DNA from 3 places in the Sphingomonas sp. NIC1 genome. Region 1 is predicted to be linked to each of the others. Evidence: predicted binding sites of a transcription regulator. Region 1 holds the regulator's gene; each other region holds the start of a gene.
The links. The regulator LexA, encoded in region 1, represses DNA repair genes until DNA is damaged. The targets are predictions, from matches to a motif close to GTTCCNCNCTTGTTCT.
Positions count from the first base shown of each region.

Region 2: the regulator LexA is predicted to act here: its motif matches at 3,113-3,128, upstream of rmuC (DNA recombination protein RmuC).
Region 3: the regulator LexA is predicted to act here: its motif matches at 3,126-3,141, upstream of recA (recombinase RecA).

Region 1 covers NZ_CP015521.1:191,586-201,186, forward strand. The annotation lists gene trpC (indole-3-glycerol phosphate synthase TrpC) at 1-716, shown strand, start outside; gene moaC (cyclic pyranopterin monophosphate synthase MoaC) at 713-1,180, shown strand; gene A7E77_RS01025 (molybdopterin molybdotransferase MoeA) at 1,185-2,366, shown strand; gene lexA (transcriptional repressor LexA) at 2,425-3,117, shown strand; gene A7E77_RS01035 (ComEC/Rec2 family competence protein) at 3,389-5,509, opposite strand; gene gltX (glutamate--tRNA ligase) at 5,590-7,008, shown strand; gene A7E77_RS01045 (citrate synthase) at 7,025-8,308, shown strand; gene A7E77_RS01050 (hypothetical protein) at 8,308-8,511, shown strand; gene A7E77_RS01055 (sensor histidine kinase) at 8,540-9,601, opposite strand, start outside.
Region 2 covers NZ_CP015521.1:3,254,968-3,264,568, forward strand. The annotation lists gene A7E77_RS15245 (HPr family phosphocarrier protein) at 1-146, shown strand, start outside; gene A7E77_RS15250 (TrmH family RNA methyltransferase) at 295-1,095, shown strand; gene A7E77_RS15255 (hypothetical protein) at 1,207-1,437, opposite strand; gene rmuC (DNA recombination protein RmuC) at 1,448-3,037, opposite strand; gene A7E77_RS15265 (SGNH/GDSL hydrolase family protein) at 3,256-4,035, shown strand; gene A7E77_RS15270 (TIM-barrel domain-containing protein) at 4,032-6,347, shown strand; gene A7E77_RS15275 (endo-1,4-beta-xylanase) at 6,418-7,563, shown strand; gene A7E77_RS15280 (hypothetical protein) at 7,610-8,191, shown strand; gene A7E77_RS15285 (TonB-dependent receptor) at 8,278-9,601, opposite strand, start outside.
Region 3 covers NZ_CP015521.1:3,288,051-3,297,651, forward strand. The annotation lists gene A7E77_RS15350 (dicarboxylate/amino acid:cation symporter) at 1-137, shown strand, start outside; gene A7E77_RS15355 (glutathione S-transferase family protein) at 148-777, opposite strand; gene A7E77_RS15360 (class I SAM-dependent methyltransferase) at 774-1,610, opposite strand; gene recA (recombinase RecA) at 1,976-3,049, opposite strand; gene A7E77_RS15370 (4-(cytidine 5'-diphospho)-2-C-methyl-D-erythritol kinase) at 3,386-4,216, opposite strand; gene A7E77_RS15375 (tetratricopeptide repeat protein) at 4,213-5,835, opposite strand; gene A7E77_RS15380 (electron transfer flavoprotein-ubiquinone oxidoreductase) at 5,807-7,459, opposite strand; gene A7E77_RS15385 (uracil-DNA glycosylase) at 7,595-8,335, shown strand; gene A7E77_RS15390 (lytic transglycosylase domain-containing protein) at 8,371-9,601, shown strand, end outside.

The DNA of each region.
Region 1 (9,601 bases):
CGATCAGCCTCGCCGATCTGGACGCGCGCATCGCCGCGGTGACGAAGCCGCGCGGCTTCCGCGCCGCGCTCGACGCCAGATCCGGCCATGCGCTCATTGCCGAAATCAAAAAGGCCAGCCCGTCCAAGGGGCTGATCCGTGCCGATTTCGATCCGCCCGCCCATGCGCGCGCCTATCAGGCGGGTGGCGCGGCCTGCCTGTCGGTGCTCACCGATGAACAATGGTTCCAGGGCAGCGACGACTATCTGATCGCCGCGCGCGCCGCCTGCGACCTGCCCGTGATCCGCAAGGATTTCATGGTCGATCCCTGGCAGGCGACCGAAAGCCGCTCGATCGGCGCCGATGCCATCCTCATCATCGTTGCCGCGCTGGACGACAAACAGATGGCGGAGATCGAGGCCTCGGCGCTCGATTGCGGCATGGACGTGCTGGTCGAGGTACATGACGAATCCGAACTGGACCGCGCGCTCCGCCTCAAGTCGCGGCTGATCGGCGTCAACAACCGCAATCTGCACGACTTCTCCGTCGACTTCGCCCGCACCTACGAGCTGGTCGGCAAGGCGCCCAAGGGCTGCACCTTCGTTGCGGAAAGCGGCCTCGAAACCCGCGCCGACCTCGATGCGATGGCGGCGCATGGCGTGCGCTGCTTCCTGATCGGCGAAGCGCTGATGCGTGCCGACGACGTCGAGGCCGCGACGCGGGCATTGGTCGGGTGAGCCGCCTCACCCATCTCGACGCCGACGGCGCCGCGCATATGGTCGATGTGGGCGACAAGGCGGTGACGCAGCGCCGCGCAGTCGCCACCGGTCGCATCGCGATCGCCCCCGACGCCCTGGCCGCGATCCGCGATGGCGCCGCGAAGAAGGGGGACGTGCTCGCCGTTGCCCGCGTCGCCGGGATCATGGCGGCGAAGAAGACCGCGGACCTCATCCCGCTCTGCCACCCCTTGCCCCTCACCCGCGTCACGCTCGACCTGACGCTGGACGATGCCGGCATCACCGCGACTGCGCTCACCGCCACCGACGGCAAGACCGGCGTCGAGATGGAGGCGCTGACCGCCGTGTCGGTCGCGCTGCTCACCATCTACGACATGGCGAAGGCGATGGACCGCGCGATGACGATCTCGGACATCCGCCTGCTCGAAAAGGCCGGCGGCGCGTCGGGCGACTGGCGCGCCTGACGCCATGGCGCTGCTCCCGATCGACGAAGCCCAGGCGCGGCTGTTCGCGCACGCCCCGCCAGTCGGGACCGAAACCGTGCCGCTCGCCGCCGCCGCCGGCCGCTGGGCGGCGGACGACATCGCCGCCCGCCGCACCCAGCCCGCCGCCGACCTGTCGGCGATGGACGGCTATGCGATCCGCTTCGCCGATCTGCCCGGACCCTGGACGCTGATCGGCGAAAGCGCCGCCGGTCGCCCCTTTACCGGCACCGTCGGGCCGGGCGAAACGGTACGCATCTTCACCGGCGCGGCCATGCCCGCCGGCGCCGACACGGTGATGGTGCAGGAAGAGGTGGGCGCGGACGGCACCACGATCCACCTGACTGGCGAAGGCCCGGCAACGCTCGGCCGCAACACCCGCCGCCGCGGCCTCGACTTTCACGCTTGGGATCGCCTGATCGCGCGGGGCGAGCGGCTGACGCCCGCGCGCATCGCCGTCGCCGCGACCGGCGGCATCGGCACGATCGCGGTCCACCGCCGAGTGCGCGTCGCCATCTGCGCGACGGGCGACGAACTGGTCGATCCGGGCACCGGCGGCGACCCTAGCGCGCTGCCCGAATCGAACCGCGCAATGCTGGCGGCGATGCTCGCCGACCTGCCGATCGAGCTGATCGACCTCGGCATCCTGCCCGATGACCTCGATCGCCTGCGCGACGCGTTCGGACGCGTCGACGCCGATCTGCTCGTCACCACCGGCGGCGCGTCCGTCGGCGACCACGATCTCGTGCGGCCGGCACTGGAGGCGGCGGGCGGCGTCATCGATTTCTGGCGGATCGCACTGCGGCCGGGCAAGCCGATGATGGCGGGACGGCGTGGCGCGATGCAGGTGCTGGGCCTGCCGGGCAACCCGGTATCCGCCTTCGTTACCGCCCTACTCTTCGTCAAACCATTGATCGCGCACCTGTCCGGCGCTGCGAACCCGCTGCCGCGCAGCACGATGGCGATCCTGGGCGAAGATTTGCCGGCCAACGGCCCGCGCACCGATTATTTGCGCGCCGAACTGCGCGACGGCCGCGCCTTTGCCTCGACCATTCAGGACAGTTCGATGCTGCTAACGCTGGCGCGCTCGCATTGCCTGATCGTGCGGCCGGTCGGTGCCCCCGTCGCGCGCGCGGGCGACTCGGCGGAAATCCTCGTCATCGCTTGACGCCCCACGAATTGTTCCCTAGAAGTTCCGCGTCTGTTCTGACGGGGAAGGACCGCTTATGCTCACGCGCAAGCAGCACGAGCTTGTATGCTTCATCAACGACCGGCTCGAGGAGACGGGCATCTCGCCGTCGTTCGAGGAGATGAAGGACGCGCTCGACCTAAAGTCCAAGTCCGGCGTCCACCGCCTGATCAGCGCGCTCGAGGAACGCAACTTCATCCGCCGCCTGCCCAACCGCGCGCGTGCGCTGGAAGTGCTGCGCATGCCGGAACGCTCCGAACGCAAGGCGCCGGAAACGCCCGCTCCCGCTGCGCCGCCGAGCCCGCCGGCTACGGGCAACGTGCGTCCCGCCCCCCCGCCCGCGAACGACGTCGTCGAAATCCCGCTGCACGGCCGGATCGCAGCCGGCGTGCCGATCGAGGCGTTCGAAGGCAGTTCGATGCTCGCCGTCCCCGCGGCCTTGCTCGGCACCGGCGAACATTATGCGCTGGAAGTGTCCGGCGATTCGATGGTCGAAGCCGGCATTCTCGACGGCGACTATGCGCTGATCCGCCGCACCGACATCGCCCGCGATGGCGAGATCGTCGTTGCGTTGATCGAGGATAGCGAGGCGACGCTCAAATATTTCCGTCGCGAAGGCGCGATGATCCGTCTCGATCCCGCCAACCGCGCCTATGAGCCGCAGCGCTACGTTCCCTCGCACGTCCGCGTGCAGGGCAAGTTGTCGGGTATCCTGCGCCGCTACGACTGACACGATCCCGGCGTGGTGGCGCGCCGCAACATACGATCGTCCGTGAGACTTTTGTGACTTTCCAAACGGCGCCTTCAGCCTTCCGTCGAGGGTAGGGCATCTCGGCTTCCCGCTCATTGGGTGGCTGAAAGTCCTTTAATATCAGATGTTCAGACAGGGGCATCATTGCGAGCGTAGCGAAGCAATGAAGGATCGACCCGAACTCCATGCCGCTACGGGAAGCAGCGCCCCGTCGCAAAGGCTCAGACCGAGACCAGCGCGCAGACTGGGGTCATCGCGGAGGCATGGCCGTCGGGATATCGTCCGGCCGAGGCGGGGCGACCTTGGCTCCCACCAGCCACGGATGCCGATCCCCTGGCTGCGTCACGGTCCGCACACACCCGCTCGCCAGGGTCAGCATGACGCCGCCGGTCCGCCGCAGCACGGGCGCGTCTAGCCGCAGCCAGCGCGGCCGGCACGCCCGCGGCAGCCGCCGGTCGCTCACCACGACGTCCGCCCTCCCGCAGGCCGCGACCACATCCCGCCATGCCAATTGGTAGCCGCTGCGGGTGGCCAGGACGCGGAACGACTGCCCTCCCCCGTCCCGCAGGACCGCCACGCACGCATCGCGGCTGCACCGCGCCTCCGGCAGATCGTCGAGCAGCCAAGGCTCGCCATCGGTCCCGCCATTTTCGGCAAGCATCGCCCGCGTATAGTCCCCGGCGCGATCGCGCAGCAGCGCCAGCCGACCGCCCACCCGAATCGCCATATGCCGCCCGTCCCCCGTCACCAGCAGATCGGGCGGCGGGGTCGACGCCGCCCAGACGGCACCGGCGACGATCGGCAGCACGCCGACCAAGCGTACGGGCGTACTCCACAGCGCCAGCCACAGCCCACCGGCGATCATCGACAGAAACGCCCCCAGCGGCATCGACGGCACCGCCAGCGACGCGCCCGGCGCATCCGCCACCACATGCGCCAGCCACAGCAGCCCGCGCAGCGCCCCATCGGTCAACCACCACACAGGCCCGCCCAGCCCGACCGTGTCCAGCACCAACGCGCCCGCCTCCAGCGGCATGACGACGAACGTCGTCAGCGGGATGGCGACGATATTGGCGGCAGCCCCGTACAGGCCCGCCTTGTGAAAGTGATAGACCGCGATCGGCATCAGCGCCGCCTCCACCACCACGCCCGTCAGCAACAGCGACCCGAGCCCGCGTACCAGACGGCGTGCGCGCGCTTCCTCCCGCGGCTCGAACCACCCGCGCACCCTTGGATGCTCGTGCAGCGCAACGATCGCCACGATCGCGGCGAACGACAGCTGGAAGCTCGGCCCGACCAGCGCTTCTGGCCGCACCGCCAGCACGACCATCGCGCCCGCCGCAACCAGCCGCAGCGTCATCGCCTCCCGCCCCATCGCCAGCGCCGCCAGCACCAGCAGCGCGGCGACGCACGATCGGATCGTGGGAACCTGGGATCCGGTGAGCAACGTATAGCCGATGGCGGCCAACGCCCCCATCCCAGCAGCGACCAACGGCAACCGGACGCGAATGGCGAGCCACGGCCACAGCGCGAGTAGTCGCAACGTCACGAACATCGTCGCCGCCACCGCCGCGGTGATGTGCAGCCCGCTGACCGACAGCAGATGCGCCAGCCCCGCCCGCCGCATCGCCTCCGCATCGGGCTCGCTGATCGCCCCCTCGTCTCCGGTCGCCAGCGCCGCCGCGATGCCGCCCCGGCTCCCCTCCAGCCGATCGGTGATATGTGCCGTCAGGCGTCGCCGCAGGCTGCCCTCCGGCATGCCGGGCGACACCAGCTCCACCGGCGCGAACCCTCGACCGGTCGCGCCGATCCCGGCGAACCACGCGGCCCGCGCAAAGTCATATGCGCCCGGCACCGAAGCCGCCGCCGGCGGCATCAACCGCGCGCGCAGCCGGATCCGCGCGCCCTCGCCCAGCCCCTTCGGCACATCGTCGGTCGCCAGGTTGACCCGCACCCGCGGTGGCAATCCCAACCCCGGATCGCTCTCGATCGTCAGCCGCACCAGATCGCGCGCGACGAGGGCCTCCATTCCGACCACTCGGCCGGTCACGACGGCGACGACCGGCCGCGCCAGCACCGGGGCCGCGACCTGCTCCGCGCGCCACCACGCTGTCGCCACGCCCGCCGCCATCAGAACAGCGCCGACAGCGACGCTATGCGCCGCCCGCCCGCCCCGGCCGATCGCCGCGGCAGCGCAGGCGATGGCGAGTGCCGCCAGCATCGCCGCGATCCACTGGTTGGGGTCGAGCAACAGGAACCAGCCGCCGGCGCCCGCCCCGAACGCCACCGGCACCCATAAAGCAATCCGATCGCGCTCCGCGTGCAACCACGCTTCCACACGATCGCGCAACCGATGCCACCCCTGGGGCATTTGAAGGCGCACGGAGCGCGTGCTAGAGGCCGCGGCGGCTGGACTGGCCATCAGGTTTCAAACTTTGGGAGCAAGCGCGGTTGGGCGCAACAGTTGAAAATCGTTCGGGCGACGGCGCGGGAATAGTCACGCGATTCGCCCCCTCGCCCACCGGCTATCTGCACCTCGGCGGCGCGCGCACCGCGCTGTTCAATTGGCTGTACGCCCGTCACCATGGCGGCACGTTCCTGCTGCGGATCGAGGATACCGATCGTGCCCGCTCGACGCAGCCGGCGATCGATGCGATCCTCGCCGGGCTGCAATGGCTGGGCATCGACTGGGACGGCGACGCCGTCTTCCAGTTCGCGCGCGCCGATCGCCATGCCGAGGTCGCGCATCAGATGGTGGCGAACGGCCATGCCTATCGCTGCTACATGACGCAGGACGAGATCGCCGCGCAGCGCGAAGCGGCGCAGGCGGCAAAGCAGCCGCTGCGCATCCGCTCGCCCTGGCGCGACGCCGATCCCGCGACCGCGCCGGACGGCCAGCCCTTCGTCGTGCGCCTCAAGGCGCCGCGTGACGGCGCGACGACGATCGACGACCAGGTGCAGGGGTCGGTGACGGTTCAGAACAGCGAGCTCGACGACCTCATCCTCCTGCGCTCGGACGGCACGCCGACCTATATGCTCGCGGTGGTGGTCGACGATCACGACATGGGCGTGACGCATGTGATCCGCGGCGACGATCACCTCAACAACGCCTTCCGCCAGCTACCGATCTACAAGGCGAATGGCTGGCCGGAGCCGGTCTATGCGCATATCCCGCTGATCCACGGCACCGACGGCGCCAAACTGTCGAAGCGCCACGGCGCAGTGGGGATCGAGGCGTATCGCGACGAGCTCGGCATCCTGCCCGAAGCCTTCGACAACTACCTGCTCCGCCTCGGCTGGGGCCATGGCGACGACGAGATTATCAGCCGCGAACAGGCGACCGAATGGTTCGACCTCGATGCGGTCGGCAAGAGCCCGTCGCGCTTCGATCTGAAGAAGCTCGAAAACCTCAACGGCCATTATATCCGTGCCGCCGACGATGCGCGGCTGGCAGGGTTGGTCGCGGGGATCGGCGGCTATACCGACGTCGATCTGCTCACGCGCGCGATGCCGGTGCTGAAGGCGCGCGCCGCCAATCTCAACGAACTGAGCGACGGCGCCGCTTTCCTGTTTGCGGTCCGGCCACTCGCGATGGATCAGGCAGCTTCGGACCTGCTGACCGCCGACGCCCGTGCGCTCCTCGCTGCGCTGCACGCCGCGCTTGACGCGGTGCAGCAGTGGGATCAGGAGACAATCGAAGCAGCGGTACGGCAGGTGGCGGACAGCACGGGCGTGAAGCTCGGACAGGTCGCCCAGCCGCTCCGCGCCGCTCTCACCGGGCGCAAGACCTCGCCCGGCATTTTCGACGTGCTCGCGTTGCTCGGCAAAGAGGAAAGCCTCGGCCGCATCGCGGACCAGATGCAAGTCTGATAGGAAGGACAACCAGATGACCGAAGCCGCAAAGGTATCCGTGAACGGCAAGGATTTCGACTACCCGGTCATGTCCGGCACTGTCGGACCGGACGTCGTCGACATCCGCAAGTTCTACGCGCAGACCGGGGACTTCACCTACGATCCGGGGTTCACCTCGACGGCGTCGTGCCAGTCGAAGCTGACCTATATCGACGGCGACGAAGGCGTCTTGCTGCATCGCGGCTATCCGATCGGCGAACTCGCCGAACAGTCGAGCTTCATGGAAGTCGCCTATCTGCTGCTGAACGGCGAGCTGCCCTCGGCGGATGAGCTGACGGGCTTCACCAACACGATCACGCGCCACACCATGGTGCATGAGCAGCTGGCCGCGTTCTTCCGTGGCTTCCGCCGCGATGCGCACCCGATGGCGATCATGTGCGGCGTCGTCGGTGCGTTGTCGGCCTTCTACCACGATTCGACCGACATCCACGATCCGGTGCAGCGCACCATCGCCTCGCACCGCCTGATCGCCAAGATCCCGACGATCGCGGCGATGGCGTACAAGTACAGCGTGGGCCAGCCCTTCCTGTACCCGGACAATTCGCTGTCCTACACCGGCAACTTCCTACGCATGACCTTCGGCGTTCCGGCCGAGCCGTATGAAGTGAACCCGGCCGTCGAAAAGGCGATGGACCGCATCTTCATCCTGCACGCCGATCACGAGCAGAACGCCTCGACCTCGACCGTTCGTCTGGCGGGTTCGTCGGGCGCAAACCCGTTCGCGTGCATCGCGGCGGGCATCGCCTGCCTCTGGGGTCCGGCGCATGGCGGCGCGAACGAAGCTGCGCTCAACATGCTGCGCGAGATCGGCACGCCCGAGCGTATCCCCGAATTCATCGCGCGCGCCAAGGACAAGAACGATCCGTTCCGCCTGATGGGCTTCGGTCACCGGGTCTATAAGAACTACGATCCGCGCGCGACGGTGATGCAGAAGACCGTGCGTGAGGTCTTCGACGCACTGAAGGTCAACGATCCGCTGTTCGACACCGCGCTGCGGCTGGAAGAGCTCGCGCTGTCGGACGATTACTTCATCGAGAAGAAGCTGTTCCCGAACGTCGACTTCTATTCGGGCGTCATCCTGTCGGCGATCGGCTTCCCGACCGAGATGTTCACCGTGCTGTTCGCGCTCGCCCGCACCGTCGGCTGGGTCGCGCAGTGGAACGAGATGATCACCGATCCCGACCAGAAGATCGGCCGTCCGCGTCAGCTGTACACCGGCCCGACGCAGCGGTCGTACGTTCCGGTCGAGCAGCGCTGATGCGCCGCGCCCGGCCGGTCCTCATCTCGATCGGCGTCATGCTGACGCTGGTCGGGTTACTGTGGGTCGGCCAGGGCCTCGGCTACGTCCATTGGCCGCAGGAGAGCTTCATGCTCGACCAGCGGCCATGGGCGGACCGTGGTGCCGCGCTCGCAGTCGGCGGATTGCTCTTGATCCTGGTCGCACGCCGCATCCGACGCTGACGCCCTGCAGAACGCTTAGGGGCCCCGCTCAGACCGGGAGGCTGAGCGTGAACCGCGCGCCCTCACCGGGCGCACTTTCTACCGTGAGATCGCCGCCCATCGCCCGCGCCAGACGCCGTGCGATATAGAGGCCCAGGCCATTGCCGCCCGCCTCGGTCGGATCGACGCGTTCGAACTTCTCGAAAATGCGCGCCTGATCCTCAATCGCGATGCCCTTGCCCTGATCGGCGACCACCGCCTCTGCCATGCTACCGGTGCGCAGCGCGGTGACGCTCACTACGCCACCCTCCGGCGAGTAGCGCACGGCATTGCCGACGAGATTGACCATGATCTGCAACGCACGGCGAAAATCGCCCTGCGCCGGCATACGCAGTTCGGGCAGCGGCCGCGCGATCGCGACGCCCGCGTTGCTGGCGCGGACGGAGAGCAGCCCCGCCGCGCGGCGCGCGACGTCGGCGAGATCGATCGAATCGGTTTCCAGCGCAAAATCGGGCCGCTCGATCGCCTGCAGATCCACCAGATCGTCGACCAGTCCGAGCAGATGCCGCCCGGCATTGGCGATGTCCGACGCATAATCGGCATAGTCGCGCTGCACCGGCCCCTCGGCCTCGGCATGGATCGTGTCGGCGTGCGCGATGATCCGGGCAAGCGGCGTGCGCAGCGCCTTGTCGAGCCCTTCGGTAAAGGCCGGCGCGATCGGCGACGGGGCGGCAGGTGCTGGCGCCTCTTCCTCAGCCCGCGCGATGCCGGACAGACCGGCAAATTGCCCCGAGGGGTCACGGCGCACCTGCGCGGTCAGCAGGACGCGGACGTCGCCGCCGCGCACACGCGCACGCTGGCGCTCGAGCGGCCGCTGACGCGCCACCGCCTCGAGGATCGGGAGCGCACCGTCGCCATCGGAGTCGAGCGTGAACAACGCGGTCAGCGGCTGCCCGAGCAGCGACAGGGCGTCGAACCCCAGCCGCCGCGCCGCATCGATCGGCACGAACGTCAGCCGAAGCCCGCCATCCGTATCCCAAGCGAGATCGTCCGATTCGACCAATCGGGCCGAGGGTGCTGCGACGACCGGCCGCGCCCGTATCTCACGCCA
Region 2 (9,601 bases), 350 kb from region 1:
CCGTCACCGGCACGTCGATCATGGGGCTGATGATGCTGGGCGCCGCCAAGGGCGATTCGATCACGATCAGCGCAGCGGGCGACGGGGCCGAGGCGGCGGTGAGCGCCTTGTGCGAGCTGGTCGAGGCGAAGTTCGGCGAAGACTGAGCGGGGCGGCCGCCGGATTTCGGGTTGCGTTCCGTCTAGGGCAGCGCAGCGGCAAAGCCGCGTCGTCGGACGCGGCTTTGCCGCGTCGGCCGGGCGTGTCGCTTTTGCCTTGCGTCAGCCTCCGGCTGGCGCGAAGGCCCGACACGCAATGCCCCGAGAGATTACCGCCTTTTCCAACCCGCTGGTCAAATATGCCCGCGAGCTGCGCGACAAGAAGCATCGTCGCGGCGCGCGGCAGTTCATGGCCGAGGGCCTGCGCATCCTGACCGAAGCGCGCGAGACGGGCCGCCTGCCCCGCATCCTGTTCTACGCGGCAGCCAATGCCGACCATCCGCTGGTCCATGCCCTGTCGGTCGATGTCGAGATGGCGGGCGGGGAATCGATTCAGACGACGCCCGACATCCTGTCCAAGCTGTCAGGCAAGGATAACCCGCAAGCCGTCGTCGGGGTGTTCGACGAGTTCGATCGCACGCTTGCCGACCTCGACCGCAACAGTGCCGGCATCTGGCTGGTCGCCGAGCGGCTACGCGATCCGGGCAATCTGGGCACCATCCTGCGCACCGCCGATGCGGTGGGCGCCGGCGGGCTGATCCTGATCGGCGAGTGCGTCGATCCCTTCTCGGTCGAGGCCGTCCGCGCGAGCATGGGGGCGCTGTTCACCGTGCCCGTGGTGCGGAGCGGTTGGGAGGAGTTCCTCGGGTGGCTGCGGCAGGGACCGGGACAGCTGGTGGGGCTGAGTCTCGACACCACCCACGATTATCGCGGGGCGACCTATGCCGCGCCGACCTTTCTGCTGACGGGGAATGAGGCGCAAGGGATGCCGGCGGACTATGCCGCAGCGTGCGACCTGCTGGTCAAGATTCCGATGCTGGGCAAGGCGGACAGCCTGAACGCTGCGGTAGCGACGGCGGTGATGGCCTATGAGGTGCTGGCTCAGCAGAGCCGGTGATTGCCCGTTTTTGCAGCAACATGAATACCTTGGCGCAAACGATCGGGGCTAATCGTTTCGGTCTCTGTACCCAAGCTGCCCGCAGAAAGGCCGCACGGTATGGGAAGCCATCTATCCGCCGATCATGCCACTGACGCGCACCGCACCGCCGTCGTTGAAGACACGGCCGGATACCATGCCACTGATCCGGGCGCGGGCACCCTCTTCGACATAGACGTCGCCCGCGACCATGCCGCTGATGCGGACGTCGCAGCCGGGACGGATGACGACATCCCCGGCGACCATGCCGGCGATGCGGCCGTCCTGATCCATCACGATATCGCCGGGGTGCATGCCCTTCATCGCGGGGTCCTCATTCGGCTGCGTCGGGAAGGCGCAGTACGTCATCGCCGTAGCGCGCCAAGGCCTCGACTGGTTCCGCAACGCCGATCTCGCGTGCCCCGGGTTCGATGTTGAGGTCGCGGAACTTGCGTGCGGACACCAGAGCACGGCTTTCAAAGCTCGACACGAAGCTGTTGTAATTGTTCACCGCGGTGGTGAGGCCGCTGCCGACCTTGCGCAGATCCTCGCCGGCCTTGGCGAGACGGTCGTACAGCTCCTTGCCCAGCGCGCCGATCGCCCGGGCTTCGCTGGCGAGCTTTTCCTGACGCCAGACCGCAGCGACGGTGCGGGCGATGGCGATGAGGTTGGTTGGGGTGGCGAGCAGGACCTTCTTGTCGAAGGCATAGTCCCACAGGCCGGCGTCATGCTCCAGCGCGGCGGAGAGGAAGTGTTCGCCGGGGACGAACATCACGACATATTCCGGCGTATCGTCGAACTGCGACCAATAGGCCTTGGCGCTGAGGCCGTTGATATGCGCGCGCATCGAGGCGGCATGGGCAGTGAGGCCGATATGACGCTCGTTCTCGTCGACCGCGCCGAACGCGTCCTGATAGGCGTTGAGCGACACCTTGGCGTCGATGATGAGCGACTTGCCGCCGGGGACGCGGACGATCGCGTCGGGGCGCAGGCGGCCCCCTTCCCCGTCCGCGACGCTGACCTCCATCGCGAAATCGGTATGCTCGGCAAGACCGCAGGTTTCGAGGACGTTGCGCAGCTGCTGTTCGCCCCAGCGACCGCGGGCCTTGGGCGCGTTGCGGAGCGCGTTGACGAGCTTGGCAGCTTCGCCAGAGACGCGTTCCTGGCCGAGGCGCATCTGTTCGATCTGGCCCTTGAGGTCGCCGAAGGCATCGCGACGCTCAGCCTCGACCTTGGCGACGCCCTCCTCGTAACGCGCCAGGCGATCGTTGACCGGCTGGAGCAGCGACTTGAGGTTGCTGCCGGCAAGCTCTTCGGATTGGCGGAAGCGAGCCTCGGCGCGATCGAGGAACGCCTTTTGCGCGTCGGTCAGCGCCTTGTTGGCGAGATCGTTGAACTGCGTCGCCATCAGCTCCTTCGCCTCGCGCATGTCGGCGAGGCGGGCTTCGAAGGCCTCGCTCTGTGCCTGCATCGCGGCGAGATCGGCGCGGGCGGCATCGCGATCGGCGCGGATCGTCGCCAATTCGCGGCGGAGCAGGTCGGCAGCGGCGAGACTCTGATCGATCTGCGCGCGGAGGTCGATAAGCCGGACCTCCGCGGCCTCGACCTGCGCGCCGGCGGCGGCAAGGTCGGCGCGTGCCGCGTCGCGGTCGCTGCGGACGGCGAGGAGTTCGGTGCGCAGCGAGTCGGCAGTGGCGATGCGATCGTCGACCTGCGCGCGCAGGCCGGCGAGTTCGCGCATCGCGTCGTTGCGTTCGCGCTCCACCGCGTCACGCGTCCGGGCGACGAGCTCAGCGTCGGCGACCTTGCTCTGCGCGACCGCCAGATCGGCGGCGAGTCGACCGCTGCGACGGGCCGCCAGCAGCCAACCGATCAGCAGGCCGGCGGCAAGCGCGAGAATGGCAACGACAAGCAACTGGTCCACGAACGTCCCTTCGAAAGGTCACAAAAGTCACGCCGAAGAGGGTGTTTTTCCGTGACGATCCCTTGGCCTATGCCAGGAACATAGATCGAACGAAGCGTGTAGGACAGCCCCTTTTTCAATCCGACCGGCTGAGAGATTGGACACGCGCGACCGGGCGGCTACGATAGCGCTCACAAGAGGTAGGGGAGAATGTCGTGGGCAATGGTTGGCTGGGTGTCATGGGCGCCGCGGTGCTGGTGTCGGGCGCGGTGCCCGCCGCGGCACAGGTCAGCGCCGCCGGCGATCCCTTCGCAAGCGACCCGACCGGGATCGTCGCCGATCCCTGCCCTGCCCATCCCAAGGTTGGCTGGGCCGCGCAGCAGTTGCACACTCTGACCCGCGATTTCGGGCAGCTATGCCGCTATCGCGCCGCCAATGCCGCGCTGACGGAACGGCCGCGGGTGGTATTCGCGGGAGACTCGATCACCGACAATTGGATCAACCTCGAGCCCACCTTCTTCAGCGACGGCGTGATCGATCGCGGGATCGGCGGGCAGACGACGCCGCAGCTGCTGGTCCGCTTTCGCCAGGACGTGATCGACCTGCACCCGCAGGCCGTCCACATCATGATCGGCACCAACGACATCGCCGGCAACACCGGTGCAGCAACGATCGAGACGGTGGAAGGGCATATCGCGAGCATGGCGGAGCTGGCGCGCGCGCATGGCATCCGGGTGATCCTTGCCTCCGTGCCGCCGGCGGGCGCCTTCCCCTGGGCGAAGGACAAGCAGCCGGTGCCGCAGATCGCGGCGCTGAATGCGTGGATCCGGGAGTATGCCCAGCGCGAGGGGTTCACCTATGTCGATTATCATCCCGTGTTGGACGACGGGCAAGGCGCGATGAAGCCGGGGCTGGCGAGCGACGGCGTGCATCCGACGGCGGCGGGCTATGCTGCGATGCGGCCCGTGGCCGAGGCGGCGATCCGCCAGGCACTGGGCGAACGGGGAGCGGGCCGATGAAGCGCCTCGCCCTCATCGCCGCGCTGCTGGCCGGCAGCGCGCCCGCCTATGCCCAGCGACTGGCGACCGTCGAGCGCCATGGGGCGCTGGTGTCGGTGGAGCCCTACGGGCCGGGGATCGTACGCGTGACGATCGCGACGGATCGGGGCCAAGCGGAAGGCCTGCCCGGCTATGGCATTTCCGGTAAAAGCGATGCCGCGGGCTGGAGCCGACAGCGGGGTAGCGACGGCGGCGACGTCTTCGCCTCGGGCGACCTGCGCGTCACCGTGGCGGCGCAACCCTGGCCCAAGCCGCCGAGCCAGATGGAACGCTACTTCGCTCCGTCCCTGCCGCCGGTGTCGATCCGCTTCGACCGTGCCGACGGCACGCCGCTGACCGCGATGACCGGGTGGGAGATGGCGCCGCACGACGTGACGGGCGAGCATACGTTCCGCGTCGGCGCGACCTTCGCCGACACGCCCGACACGCATTACTACGGCTTGGGCCAATATCAGGACGGCGTGCTCGACCTGCGCGGGCGGACGATCGACTGCCGCCACGATTACGATCGCCCCGCCGGCGAAGCGGTGTGCGTGCCGTTCATGGTGACGGACAAAGGCTATGCGATCCTGTGGGACAATCCGTCGGCGACGATCGTCTCGCCCGGCCTGCACAGCCAGACGCATCTGCAATCCAACGTCGGCGAGCGCGTGTCGTTCTTCGTCATCGCCGGGCGGAGCAGCGACGATCTGTATGCGGGCTATGCCAGGTTGACCGGCGCGACGCCGCTGCCGCCCAAATCGGCGTTCGGCCTGATCCAGAGCAAGGCGCGCTACGAGACGCAGGCGGAGCTGACCGCGGTGGCGGACGGGTACTGGCAGCGCCGCTATCCGCTCGACATCATCGTGCTCGACTGGTTCTACTGGACCCGGATGGGGCAGCTGGACATCGACCGGACGGCCTTTCCCGATCCGGTCGCCATGAACGCCCATCTGAAATCGCAGGGCGTCCGCAGCATCGTCAGCATCTGGCCGCGGTTCGAGAAGGAGAGCCGCTGGTTCGACACGCTCGCCGCCAAAGGCTGGCTGCTCAAGGACAAGGACGGCAAGCCGGTGGACGGACTGCCGATCCGGTCGGATCGCGCGGGCGGGCTGATCGACAGCACCAACCCGGATGCGCGCGCCTGGTATTGGGGCAAGATCCGCGACGATATCTTCAGCGCGGGCTTCGATTTCGCCTGGCTGGACGAGACCGAGCCCGATCTGGTGCCGGACGGCTTCCACTATGCGATCGGCACGGGCGATCGCTATCACAATGTCTTTCCGCTGCTGCATACGCTGAGCGTCGCGGAAGGCTCGGCGCGCGACCGGCCGGATATGCGCAACCTGATCCTGTGCCGGGCGGCCTATCTGGGGACGCAGGCCAATGGCTGTCTGTTCTGGTCATCGGACGTGCGATCGACGTGGGAGGCGTTGCGGCGGCAGGTGCCGGCAGGGCTCGGCATGACGGCAAGCGGGATCGCCTATTGGTCGAGCGATACGGGCGGGTGGCAGTGGCCCAACGGCCCGGCGGCGCAGCGCCCCGTGCTGATCGATCCGGCGGGGGCGACCGCCATGGCGCCGTCGTATCGCGACTATCCCGAGCTGTTCGTGCGCTGGTTCCAGTATAATGTGTTCACGCCGACGCTCCGCATCCATGGCCAGCGGCCGGCGACGGCGATCTGGGACTATGGCACGGCGGCCGAACCGGTGCTCGCCGCATCGCTGCGGCTGCGGTACGAGCTGCTGCCCTATATCTATGCGCTGGGACGCCAGACCAGCCTGACCGGCGCACCGTTCATGCGGGCGCTGTTCATGGACTTTCCCAACGATGCGACGGCCAAGACGCTGGGCGACGAATATATGTTCGGCCCCGCCCTCTTGGTCGCGCCCGTCACCGAACAGGGCGTCACCAGCCGCCGCGTCTATCTACCCGCCGGGACGGACTGGTACGATCTGTGGACGGACAAGCGCTACACCGGCGGCCAGTGGATCGACGCGGCTGCGCCGATCGACCGCATCCCGGTGTTCGTGCGCGCCGGATCGATCCTGCCGATCGGGGAGCAGGTGCAAAGCACCGCTCGCGAGCAAGGGCTGGCCAAGGTCCGTGTCTATCCGGGGCGGGACGCGCGCTTCACGCTGTACGACGACGACGGGACGACCAACGCTTGGCGCACCGGGGGCGGACGCAGCGCGACATTGGTGTGGGACGATGCCCGCGGCAGGCTGTCGGTGGAGGGGCGGCTGCCGACCGGGCAGGCGCTGGATCCGCTGGTCATGGTGATCGGGCGGTAGCGGCGCTGCGTCCTTGACGGCGGTGCCGGCGAGGCCAATGATAGCGATAACGAAAGTTGGAGAGGCTATCATGGCACCGCCGTCGCGACGCGATATTTTGGGAGGCGCGGCGCTCGCCGTCGCCGGCATGGCGGCGCCGGCCGCATGGGCCGCGCACCCCGCCGACAGTCTGGAGGCGATCGCCGCACGCAAGGGGCTGCGCTTCGGATCGGCGATCCCGTGGCAGCCGGGCTCGCCCCCGGGCCTGCCGGTCCGCGACCCGGCCTATGCGCGACTGATCGCCCAGCAATGCGGGCTGGTCGTCGCCGAAAACGAGATGAAGTGGCAGCGGCTGCGCCCGGCGCCCGACGTGTTCGACTTCGCGCCCTTCGACACGATCGTCGCTTGGGCGGAGCGCAACGGCCTGGCGGTGCGAGGGCACAATCTGTTGTGGCACCAGCCGAAATGGCAGCCGAAATGGCTGAACGCCTATGATTTCGGCAGCCGCCCCCGCGCCGAGGGCGGACGGCTGCTGACGACGCATATCCGCACCGTGCTCGGTCGGTATGGCAACAAAATCCGCAGCTATGATGTGGTCAACGAGGCGGTCGATCCGGCGGACGGCCATCTGTACGAGACCGCGCTGTCGAAGGCGATCGGTGGCGCGGAGCCAACGCTGGACCTCGCCTTCCACGCCGCGCGCGCGGCCGCGCCGGGCGCGCAGCTGGTCTATAACGATTATATGAGCTGGGAACCGCACAACGAGGCGCATCGCGCGGGCGTGCTGCGGCTGCTCGAGGGGTTTCGGCGGCGTGGCGTACCGGTGGACGCGCTGGGCGTGCAATCGCATCTCATCACGCAGAGCGCAGACGCCCGCGCCGATGTCGGGCGGTTGCAGGGTGAGTGGCGGCGGTTCCTGGATGCGGTGATGGGGATGGGCTATGCTTTGCTGATCACCGAGCTCGACGTGCGCGACAACAACCTGCCGGCCGACACTGCGGTGCGGGATCGCGCGGTGGCGGATTTTACCCGCGGCTATCTGGACGTGACGCTCGCCTATCCGCAGCTGCGCGACGTGCTGGTGTGGGGCCTGAGCGATGCGCACAGCTGGATTCCGGGGTTCGAGCCGCGCACCGATCGTGCCGCGCGCCGCCCGACCCCGTATGATGCGGCGCTGCGGCCAAAGCCAATGCGCACCGCCATTGCGGACGCCTTTGCCGCGGCGCGTCCGCGCTGATCCGTTTCCGGACCGGCATGGAGCCGGCCGGCCATACAGGGAGACGATGATGAGGGTTATGGTCGCAGCGGCGCTCGCCATGGTGCCGCTGAGCGCCGTGGCGGCGGGACAACAGGCGGCGCCGGCACAGGGGAGCATCTTCGACAAGGCGATCAATCAGCCCGGTATCGGGTGGAGCGTCTATGGGCCCGGCCAGACCGCCAAGCAGGTGCCGGCGACGGACGTGCCCGGCGGTGCCGCCGTGCGAGTGCAGGTGAGCAAGGCGGGCGCGAACGTGTGGGACGTCGGCGCAACCTATCCGACGATCAAGCCGATCGCGGCCGGCGATACGCTGCTGGTGATGGTCTATCTGCGCGCGCCCGATGCCAAGGACGGCGCGACCGTGCCGATCCCGGTCAACGTCGGCGGTGCCGACGCCCCCTACCCGCAGATCACCAGCGAGACAGTGAATGTCGGCGCGGGGTGGAAGCGCTATTTCGTGTCGGGCGTGTCGAACCAGGCATTCGCGGCGGGCAAGGCGCGGATCGGCATACAGCTCGCCGGAGCGAAGCAGGTGATCGAGGTGGGGCCAGCGTTCCTGCTCGATTTGGGCGCCGGGTTCGATCGGTCGAAGCTGCCGCATAACTGACGGATACGAAAAAGGGCCGGCGCCTCGATCCCGAGGAACCGGCCCGGAACGGTGGAGGCGGCGGGGATATCCCGCCGCCTTTTTCGTCAGAAATTGCCGCGCAGGATGAACGAGAAGCGGCGATCGTTCATGAAGTAGGAGCGCGGGGCGAGCTGGGCGGGATCGCCCGTATACGCCTGCAATGTCTTGGTGACGGTGTTGGTGAGGTTCACGCCTTGGACACCGATCTTGATCGCCTTCGTCACGTTTAGGAACGCGGATGCGTCGAGCTGACCCGAGGCGTCCTGGAAGATCGACGTATAGGGGAAGATCACGTCCGCCGCGGTCAGCAGATACTTCGAGCGCCAGTTGTAGGCGGCACGCAGCGAGATCGGCCCCTTTTCGTAGAAGAGCGTCGCGTTGACGTTGTGCTTCGACAGACCTTCCAGCGGCAGGCTGCCACGCACCGTCTGCGCGGCCACGTTCGTCACCGGCGCACCGCCGTTGAGGAACGAGTTCGGCAGGCCCGAGCTTTCGATATAGGAATAGTTGCCCGTGAAGCCGAAGCCGTTGAGGAAGCCGGGCAGGAAGCTGAACGTCTGCTGGTAAGCGACCTCGACACCCTTGATCTTGCCGTGACCGTTATAGTTCGCCGGCCCGCGGGTCAGCAGCGGGAACGTGACGCCATTGTTCTGGAGCGGCAGGCTGACGACCGACTGGTAGAAGAAGTTGGACACGTCCTTGTAGAAGGCGTCGACGGTCAACGACCCGACCTTCGAGAAGTACCATTCCGCCGTTGCGTCGAACTGCCATGCCGTTGCCGGCTTCAGATACGGATTGCCGACCGTGCTGAGGAAGTTGCCGTTGCCGTCGATCGTGATCTGCTGGAAGTTGCGGATCAGCGCTGAATCCGGTCGCGTCAGCACCTTCGATCCGGCCAGACGCGCGATCAGGTTTCGCGTCAGGCCGAACTTAAGGTTCACGCTTGGCAGCCAGTAGGTGTAGCTGTTCTTCGCCTGATTGTAGAGGTTGACCGAGTTCACCCCGGCGAACTGCTGCAGCAGAGCATAGCCCGTCGGCCCCAGGTTGCAGACGCCGCCAGGCGTGCTGGGCGTCGCACCGGGAGGGGCACCGGCAGGGGGAGCCACGATGGCGCAACGCGAGCTGTACGGGTTCGAGATGTTCAGCGTCGCCTGGTTGGGCACCGTGGTCGTCCCGAACGAGTCCAGACCCGTGCGGACATAGCGGACGCCGGCGTTGCCGCTGAAGTCGAGACCGCTGCGCGACTTGAACGAGATCATCGCATAGGCGGCGGTATCGCGCTGATGCACGCGCTGGATTTCGCTGGGCAGATAGGGTGTGCCCGCCACGACGCCCGGACGCTCGGCGAGCGGCAGCCATTGCTGCTGCGTATTGCCGTTCTGGTTGCGC
Region 3 (9,601 bases), 310 kb from region 1:
ACGTGATCGGCAATGCGGTGGCGGCGTCGGTCGTCGCCAAGTGGGAGGGCGGCTTCGATCCCCGCGAGCCGGCCGAGATCGACCCGGCAGTGGCGGATGGGCCGGCGCTGCCGCCGGCCACCAGCTTCCGGCACTAAGCACCGGGGATCAGGCGTAGGCGTAGGGCCCGCCCTGCGCCAGCGCGGCCTGGTAGGCCGGGCGGGCATGCACCTTTTCCAGCCAGGCGATCGTCGCCGGGCGAGCGGTATCGAGGCCGGCGCGGCTGCGCGCCGCCTCCAGCGGGAAGCTCATCATGATGTCGGCGGCGGTCATCGCGTCGCCGGCGAACCAGGGGCGCTGGTTCAGCTCCGATTCGACATAGTCGAGATGGACGTCGATCATCGGCTGGATGCGCTTCATCGCGGGCTTGCCCATCAGCGGCACCTTGCTGAGGACGAGCTTCAGCAGCAGCGGCGGCATCAGCGAGCCCTCGGCATAATGCAACCAGAAGCGGTAGCGGAGCGCCGAGTCGCGATGCGCGGGCGCGCCCAGACGGCCGTCGGCCTTCTCAACCAGATATTCGACGATCGCGCCGGTTTCGGCGATGACGTGGCCGCCGTCCGTATCCTCGATGACCGGCGACTTGCCCAAGGGGTGGACCTGCTTCAGCTCGGGCGGCGCGAGCATCGTCGTCTTGTTCCGCTCATAGCGCTTGACCTGATAGGGCAGGCCCAGTTCCTCGAGCATCCACAGCACGCGCTGCGACCGACTGTTTTCGAGATGGTGGACGATGATCATGGCTGTTCCCCTGTTGCGGTCGCGCGCCAGATCCAGGCGGAGGCCGGGAGCGCGACGATGCCGTCGGCTGTATAACGCTGCAATGCCGATTTGAGCCGATCGTCGAGCGATGGATCGGCAGCGTCCTTGAGCGCCGACGCGAGCGGGCCGATGTGGTGAAAGAAATCGGCGGCATCGGCGACCGGATCGGGGCCGGCCCCGACGACATATGCGAAGTCGATGCGGGTGGCGCTGTCGACGCTCCAGCCCGCCTGGGTCAGGATCGCGGCGGTAACGCTCCGGTCGGCGAACCCGAAGGGTCCGGGGGCGTAGCCTTCGAAGGGCTGCGGGCGGCTGCCGGTGACCTGCTCGATCAGATCGGACGCCCAGACATTGTCGCTGCGGTCGCGGAAGCAGGAGAAGACGAGGCGGGCGCCTGGGCTGGCTGCGGTGCGGAGCGTGGCGAAGGCGTCGACGGGATCGGCGAAGAACATGACGCCGTGGCGCGAGACGATGAGGTCGGCGGGTGAGAGTTGCGGGGCCATCGCGATGGCGTCGCCATGATGGAAGGTAACGGTGCCGCGGTCGCCCGCGCGGGTGCGTGCCATCCGGATCAGGTCGGCGGACAGGTCCAGGCCGGTCAGGGTGGCGTCGGGGCGGGCGTCGGCGAGGGCGAGGCTGGTGGCACCGGCGCCGCAGCCAATGTCGATCGCGTGGAAGGGGCCGGCGGGGGCGGCGGTGCGGATTGCGGCGTCGAGATGCGGGGACAGGTTAGCGAAGGAGCGGTCGGTGCGCTGCCATTCGGCGGCCCAGGTGCGGCCGACGCGGCCGGTCCAGTCTGTGGCGGTGGTCATGGGGTGTGACTTTCAGCGATGAACCTGGAGCCGGTCCAGTAAGCAAATTGGGCCACGGTCGTTGTCATCCGCCAATCTCCCCTTCGACCCTCACCCTTCCCACCCGGCTGCGCCGGGCGGGCCCCTTCCCTCTCCCGGCGGGAGAGGGAGGGAGGCGCGAAGCGCCGGAAGGGTGAGGGTCGACATCAGTGAGCGAGCGGTGCTTGAACGCCGAGCCTCTACTCGGGAACAGCCCATTTTCCGCCAAAACGAGCGTGGAAGTGGACGAAGTGGAGGATACGTCATCGTCCGGAACGCCTCCATGCGAAAGGGGCCCGCCGTTGCCGGCGAGCCCCCTCGTAGCATCCAATCGGATGGCGCGGCGATCACAGATCGTCGTCGGCTTCCGGGCCGGCCATCATTTCCTCGGCGACCTTTTCGGTACGCTGGCGGATCGCCTTCTCGAGGCGGTCGGCCATCTCGGGATTCTCGCGCAGGTAGTTCTTGGCGTTCTCACGCCCCTGCCCGATCCGTACCGAATCGTAGGAGAACCAGCTGCCCGACTTTTCGACGAGGCCCGCCTTCACGCCAAGGTCGAGGATCTCGCCGATCTTCGAGATGCCCTCGCCGTACATGATGTCGAATTCGACCTGCTTGAACGGCGGCGCGACCTTGTTCTTCACCACCTTCACGCGCGTGGTGTTGCCGGTGACTTCCTCGCGGTCCTTGATAGCGCCGGTGCGGCGGATGTCGAGGCGGACGGACGCGTAGAACTTCAGCGCGTTGCCGCCTGTCGTGGTTTCCGGGTTGCCGTACATCACGCCGATCTTCATGCGCAGCTGGTTGATGAAGATCACCATGCAGCGCGAGCGGCTGATCGAGCCGGTGAGCTTGCGCAGCGACTGCGACATCAGGCGGGCCTGAAGGCCGACGTGGCTATCGCCCATCTCGCCCTCGATTTCGGCGCGGGGGACGAGCGCGGCGACCGAATCGACCACCAGCACGTCGATCGCATTCGAGCGGACGAGCGTGTCGGTGATCTCGAGCGCCTGTTCGCCGGTATCGGGCTGCGACACGATCAGTTCGTCGATGTTGACGCCCAGCTTCTTGGCATAGACGGGATCGAGCGCATGTTCGGCGTCGACGAAGGCGGCGGTGCCGCCGTTCTTCTGCGCTTCGGCGATGACATGCAGCGCGAGCGTGGTCTTGCCCGACGATTCAGGACCATAGACTTCGATCACGCGGCCACGCGGCAGACCGCCGACGCCGAGCGCAATGTCGAGGCCGAGGCTGCCGGTCGAGATCGCCTCGACCTGCATCGTTTCCTTCTGACCGAGCTTCATCGCGCTGCCCTTGCCGAAGGCGCGATCGATCTGCGCGAGGGCGGCGTCGAGCGCCTTTTGACGGTCTGCGTTTGCGGTTGCCATGCCGGTGTCGATCACTTTCAGATTGGCGGCCATCGGGAGGGTTCCTCGCTAGAGCAAGCGCGCGGCATGAGCAACGCGTCTGTTCTGTATGTACGATGTTTGTTCCATGAGAACAAGAGGGGAACTTTGGTTTTGGGCCATGGAGTTGGTGGATATGGTTCGCGCGAAGACGCGAAGACGCGAAGAGGTTTTGCGCGCAAAGGCGCGGAGGACGCGGAGGGGTTGCGCTTGTGGCAGCGGCGGCTTTTCGCAGCCTTTGGCGTCACCCCAGCGGAGGCTTGCGTCTTTCTCGGCGCTGGTGGCGCGCTGTAAATATAAGATCCCAGTCTGCGCTGGGATGAAGATTGGAGAGCGGGAGGGATAGCCCTTTTAGGTAAGGGTCGTGGCTAGGGTCCACCAGCCTCTGGCTGCCGCCGCGACGCGAGCGGCGTCACGGGTCGTGTCGTCCGCGAACAGGGCGAAGCAGGTGGCGCCGCTGCCGGACATGCGGGCAAGGCGGACGCCGATTGCCCCTTCGAGGAGCGACAGGACGTCGGCGATCTCTGGCGCCAGTGCGAGTGCGGCGGGTTGCAGGTCGTTGCGGCCGGCGGTGGCGCGCGTGAGGAGGTCGCCCTCCCCTGCGATGCCGCCACGGTCGGTGCCGTCCCAGCGGGCGAAGACTGCGGCGGTGCTGACCGCGACCCCGGGGTTGACCAGGAGCAGCGGCATACCGGCGAGGCCGGCAATGGGGATCAGCGCCTCGCCCTTGCCCGTGCCCAAGGTGGTACGGCCGTCGAGGCAGGCAGGCACGTCGGCGCCGAGCGTTTCGGCGAGGACGAACAGGCGCGGGTCCTGCGGGGCGATCGCGTGGAGGCGGGCAAGCGCGCGCAGCGCCGCGGCGGCGTCGGCCGATCCGCCGCCTATCCCTGAGGCGATGGGGAGATGCTTGTCGAGCGTGATCGCGTGGTGCCCGGCGACGCCGAACGTGTCGCGGAACGCGCCGGCGGCCTTTTCCACGAGGTTCGGGCCGGATGCCGTCTCGAGCGCCGCGGCGAAGGGTCCGGTGATGGTGAAGCTGTCGGTGTCGGCGGGCACGACGGTCACCGTGTCGCCATCGGCCGCGAAGGCGAACAGCGTTTCGAGCGCGTGGTAGCCATCCGGCCGGCGATGGCGGACGTGGAGCGCGAGGTTGATCTTGGCGGGGGCGGCTTCGACGATCATCGGGCGGGCGGGCCTTGTGCAATCCGGGTGGCGAGCGCCGCGGCGTCCTGGGCCGGAGCGGTCAACGCCGCGGCGCGCCACGCGTAGCGGGCTTCGTAGCGGCGGCCCAGCGCCCAATAGACGTCGCCGAGATGTTCGGCGATTTCGGCATTCGTCGGCTCCGCCTCGGCGGCGCGCTCGATCAGCGGCAGCGCGCGTGCGGTGTCGCCGTTGACGAACAGCGCCCAGCCGAGCGAATCGGCGATCGAGGCATCGTCGGGCTTGGCGGCGTGCGCGCGTTGCAGCATCGCGATCGAGGCGGGGACGTCGACGCGGCGTTCGGCCTGCGCATAGCCGAGGTAATTAAGCGCGAGCGGCTCGGCGGGGGCGAGCGCCACCGCCTTTTGCAGCGCGGCGCGGGCGGCGGGCCAATCGCCCGCCTGCTCCAGCGCGCCGCCATATTGCAACCAGGCGTTCCACGCGGCGGGCTGCGCCTCGGCGATGCGGCGATACCAGCGGGCGGCTTCGGCGTTATTGCCGGCGGTGCTGAGCTGGTCGGCGTAGAGCTGCCAGGCGGCGGGGCCGGCGTCGGCACGCTCGGCATCACGGCGCGCGAGTGCGAGCGCGTCGGCGGTACGATCGGCGCGGGCGAGGATCGATATGCGCGCGGCGATGGCGGTGGAGGCGAAGGGGCTGGACGCGGGCACCGCGTCGAGCGTCGCGAGCGCCTGATCGGTCGCATCCTCCCCCGCGAGCGCCTGGGCGAGCAGCAGGCGGGCGCGATCGTTGGCGGGCGAAGCGATGAGCGCGGTGCGGGTGAGCGCGATCGAGAGCGGCGCGACATCCTGATCGACGAGGTCGCCGGCGACGCGGGCGAGCAGGCGCGAGACGCCATAAGCGAGCGTCGGCTTGGCCGGGGCACCCCGACGGAGGGCGGCGAGCGCGGGGTCGTCACCGGCGAGCAGCGCGCGCGCTTCGTCGGCATGGCCGGTGCCGAACAGCAATTGCGCGGCGGACAGGCGCAGATCGACGGGCGAGCCGGTTTCGCGGAGCGCCTGCACCCCGCGCAGGCCGCCCTGCACGTCGCCCATCGCGATCTGGAGCAAGGCCGCGGTCTCGGCCGCGAGACGCTGGGCGACGGGCGTGCTGCCGACATTGGCGGCGACGATCGGGCCGCTCGGATTTCCGCCGCGGCTGTATGCGATCCACGCCCGAAGCGCCGGCACCATCACCGACAGCGGCGTGCGGGCGAGCGCCTGTGTCGCGGCCTCGGCACCTGCCGCATCGTTGCGCGCGGCGGCGAGCGCGAGGGGGAGCAGCGCCAGGTCGGCAGGCGCGCCGGGCTGGTTGCGCAGCACCGCGGCGGCGCGCGTGGCGAGCGGGATGTCGCCGGCGGCCAGCGCTTCGCGATACGCCCTCAGCGCGACCGTCGTATCGGTGGGCCGGGCGGCGAGCGCGCGGGCGTAGCCGGCGATCGCCGTCGCCACGTCGCCGTCCGCATCGGCGACGCGGGCCTGCATATAGTCCGCGACCGGATCGGCGCGGCGTGCCGCATCGGCCTGAGCCGGCGCGGCGACCGCGATGCTCAGAACCGATGCTAGGAACAGACGCTTACATATTGGGATAATTGGGGCCTCCACCGCCCTCCGGCACCACCCAGTTGATGTTCTGCGTGGGGTCCTTGATGTCGCACGTCTTGCAGTGGACGCAATTCTGCGCGTTGATGACGAACTTGGGATCGCCCGTCTCCTGCCCGACGATCTCGTAAACGCCGGCCGGGCAATAGCGTTGCGCAGGCTCGTCGTAGAGCGGCAGATCATATTCGACGGGGACGTTGGGGTCCTTCAGCGTCAGGTGGACGGGCTGGTCCTCCTCGTGGTTGGTGTTCGACAGGAACACCGACGACAGGCGGTCGAAGGTCAGGACGCCATCGGGCTTCGGATAGACCGGGGCCTTCACCAGATCCTTGCGCCACAGCGTCTCGTGATCCGGGTGATGCTTCATGGTGAAGGGCATCTTGAGGCCGAAATGTTCCAGCCACATCGTGATGCCGGCGAGGCCCGACCCCAGGAAATCGCCGAACTTCTTGACCAACGGCACGACGTTGCGGACGATCGACAGCTCCTTCTTCACCCAGCTGTGCTCGAACGCTTCGGGATAAGCGGCCAGTTCGTCATGCTGACGCTGCGACAGGATCGCGTCGGCCGCGGCTTCGGCGGCCATCATGCCGCTCTTCATCGCGGTGTGCGTGCCCTTGATGCGCGGCACGTTTAGGAAGCCGGCGCTGTCGCCGATCAGCGCGCCGCCCGGAAAGACGAGCTTCGGGATCGACTGGAGTCCGCCGTCGCTGATCGCGCGCGCGCCATAGCTGACGCGCTTGGCGCCCTTCAGGATCGCGGCGATCTCGGGGTGGGTCTTCCACTTCTGCATCTCCTGGAACGGCGAGATGTAGGGGTTGGAATAGTTGAGCCAGGTGACGAAGCCGAGGCTGACCTGGCCGTTCGCCTGATGATACAGCCAGCCGCCGCCATTGGCATCGTCGCCCAAGGGCCAGCCCTGCGTGTGGATGACGCGGCCGGGCTGGTGCAGCTCCGGGTCGATATCCCACAACTCCTTGACGCCGAGGCCATAGACCTGCGGGTCGCTATCCTTCGCAAGGCCGAAGGTGCGGACCACTTCCTTCGTGAGGTGTCCGCGGCAACCCTCTGCGAAGAAGGTATATTTGGCGTGAAGCTCGAGGCCGGGCTGATAATCGGGCTTGTGCGTGCCGTCGCGCGCGACGCCCATGTCGCCGGTCGCGACGCCCATCACCCGACCCTGATCGTCGAACAGGATTTCCGCGGCGGCGAAGCCGGGGAAGATTTCGACGCCCAGTTCCTCGGCCTTGCCCGCGAGCCAGCGGCACAGGTTGCCCAGGCTGCCGGTATAGGTGCCCTTGTTGTGCAGGAAGGGCGGCGTCAGCGCGTGCGGCAGGATCGACTTCTTCTTTTCCGTCAGCACCCAATGGAGGTTTTCGGTCACCGGCACTTCGGCGAGCGGGCAGTCCTGGCGCCAGTCGGGCAGCAGTTCGTCGAGGCTGCGCGGATCGATCACCGCCCCCGACAGAATATGTGCGCCCACTTCCGAGCCCTTTTCGAGCACGCAGACGCTGAGGTCCGCGCCCTTTTCGGCCGCCACCTGTTTGAACCGGATCGCCGCCGACAGGCCCGCCGGGCCGGCGCCGACGATCACCACGTCGTAAGGCATCGATTCACGCTGGGTCATCTTCAATCCACTCCCGGATACGGTTGCGGTTGTCGGCGCCGGGGGATAGCGGTCAGGCGCAGGCCGACAACGTCTCGTCTCTGAACCGCGATCGGACAAGTTGACGAAAACGTCAACCTACAGAAAGAGAGAAACGTGGGGGCCGATCAGCATCACAGTTGGAATGAGAGCCTCGCGAGTGCGCTCGACTGGTGGCAGGAGGCGGGCGTCGATACGCTCGTCGAGGCGGATCCACGCGACTGGCTGACCCAGCCGATGGTCGCGCCGGTCTTCGCGCGGGCGCCCTCCCCCTCCCCCGCCGCACCGGTAGAGCTGGCTCCGGCGATGCCCGCCGAACTGGCTGACTTCATCGCATGGCGCGGCGGCGATGCCGTGCCCGAAGTGGCATGGCGCGGCGTGTCGATCGCCGCGACCGGCCCCGCGGAGGCCGCGGTGATGGTGCTGGTCGATTGCCCCGACAAGGACGACGATGCCGCCGGTGTTTTGATGAGCGGCGAGACGGGGCGGCTGTTCGACCGCATGCTCGCCGCGATCGGCCTGTCGCGCGAGACGATCCACCTCGCCTCGGTGTGCGCGAAGCGACCCGTGGCGGGGCGGATGCCGCGCGAGGTGGAAACGCAGCTGGCCGATATCGCCAAGCACCACATCGGCCTCGTCGCGCCGAAACGGCTGCTGCTGATGGGCAATGCGGCGAGCCGTGCGATTTTGGGGGCGGAAATGCCCGGGACGCGCGGGTCTTTACACGCGTTTAACCATAGACGGGGAAAGACAGGCGTGGTCGCCAGCTTTCATCCGCGCTTCCTGATCGAGAAGCCCGCGGCGAAGGCGGAGGCCTGGAAGGACCTGCAATTGCTGATGGGGAATTTGTCCGCATGACCCGTATGCTGGCGCCAGGACTAGCGGCACTGGGGATGGCCGCGATCGTCGCGCTGACCGTGCCGCAGGCCGCTTCGGCCGCCGAGCCCGGCACATCCGCAGGCGGCGACGCCCGGATCACCACCGCCAGCCGCAACGATCGCATTCCCGACCAGCTGGATAGCGCGCAGCGCGAGGGGTATCGCGCGGTGTTCCAAGCAATCCGCGACGGCCGCTGGCAGGATGCGCAGATGGGCCTCGACGCGATGAAGCCGGGTCCGCTGCACGCTATCGCCCGCGCCGAACTCTATACCGCCAAGGGATCGCCCAAGGTAGAACTGGAGCCGCTGGTCGCGCTGCTCAACGAAGCGCCCGAGCTGCCCGAGGCTGCCGATCTGGCCCGACTGGCCAAGGTACGCGGCGCGAGCGAACTCCCGCCGCTGCCCGTCGCGCAACGACTCATCTGGCAGGATGGCGCGCCGCGCCGCGTCCGCGCCAAGACGACCCGCAGCGACGAAATCGCCGCCGAGCTGGCGGTGAAGATGCAGCCCTACATCAAGGGCGATCAGGGCGCCGAGGCGCAGGTGCTGCTCGAATCGACCCCGGGCCTGACGCCCGAGGCGCAGACCGAATGGCAGGCGAAGATCGCCTGGATGTATTTCCTGACCGGCGACGACCTGAACACGCGGGCGATGGCGGCGAAGGCCGCGAACGGCGTGGGCGACTGGGCGGTGCAGGGTCGCTGGACGGGGGCGCTGTCCGCGTGGCGGCAGAACGACTGCGCCGCGGCCGGCACCGGCTTCGAAGGCGTCGCCGCGCGTGCCACCGACGTCGACCTGCGTGCCGCCGCGCTCTATTGGGCGTCGCGCGCGGACATGGTGTGCGGACGGCCCGACAAGGTGCAGCCGCGCCTGCAGAATGCCGCGCAATATTCCGAGAGCTTCTACGGCCAGCTGGCGCGGCAGGCGCTGTTGATCCGCGACAAGGGCCGGCCGCAGACGCAGGTGGTCGCCGCCGACTGGGCGCGGCTCGACAAGCGGCCCAACCTCCGCGTCGCCGCCGCGCTGACCGAGATCGGTGAGACCGATCTGGCCGACAGCGTCGTGCGCCAGCAGGCGCGGATCGGCGATCCGTCCGAGTTCGGCAGCCTGGTCCGCGTGGCGGAAGCGCTGAGCCTGCCCGCGACCACCGTATGGCTGGCGCATAACTGCCCGCAGGGCGTCGTCGCCGCCGCCGAGGCACGCTATCCGACGCCGAACTGGACGCCGACGAGCGGCTGGCGCGTCG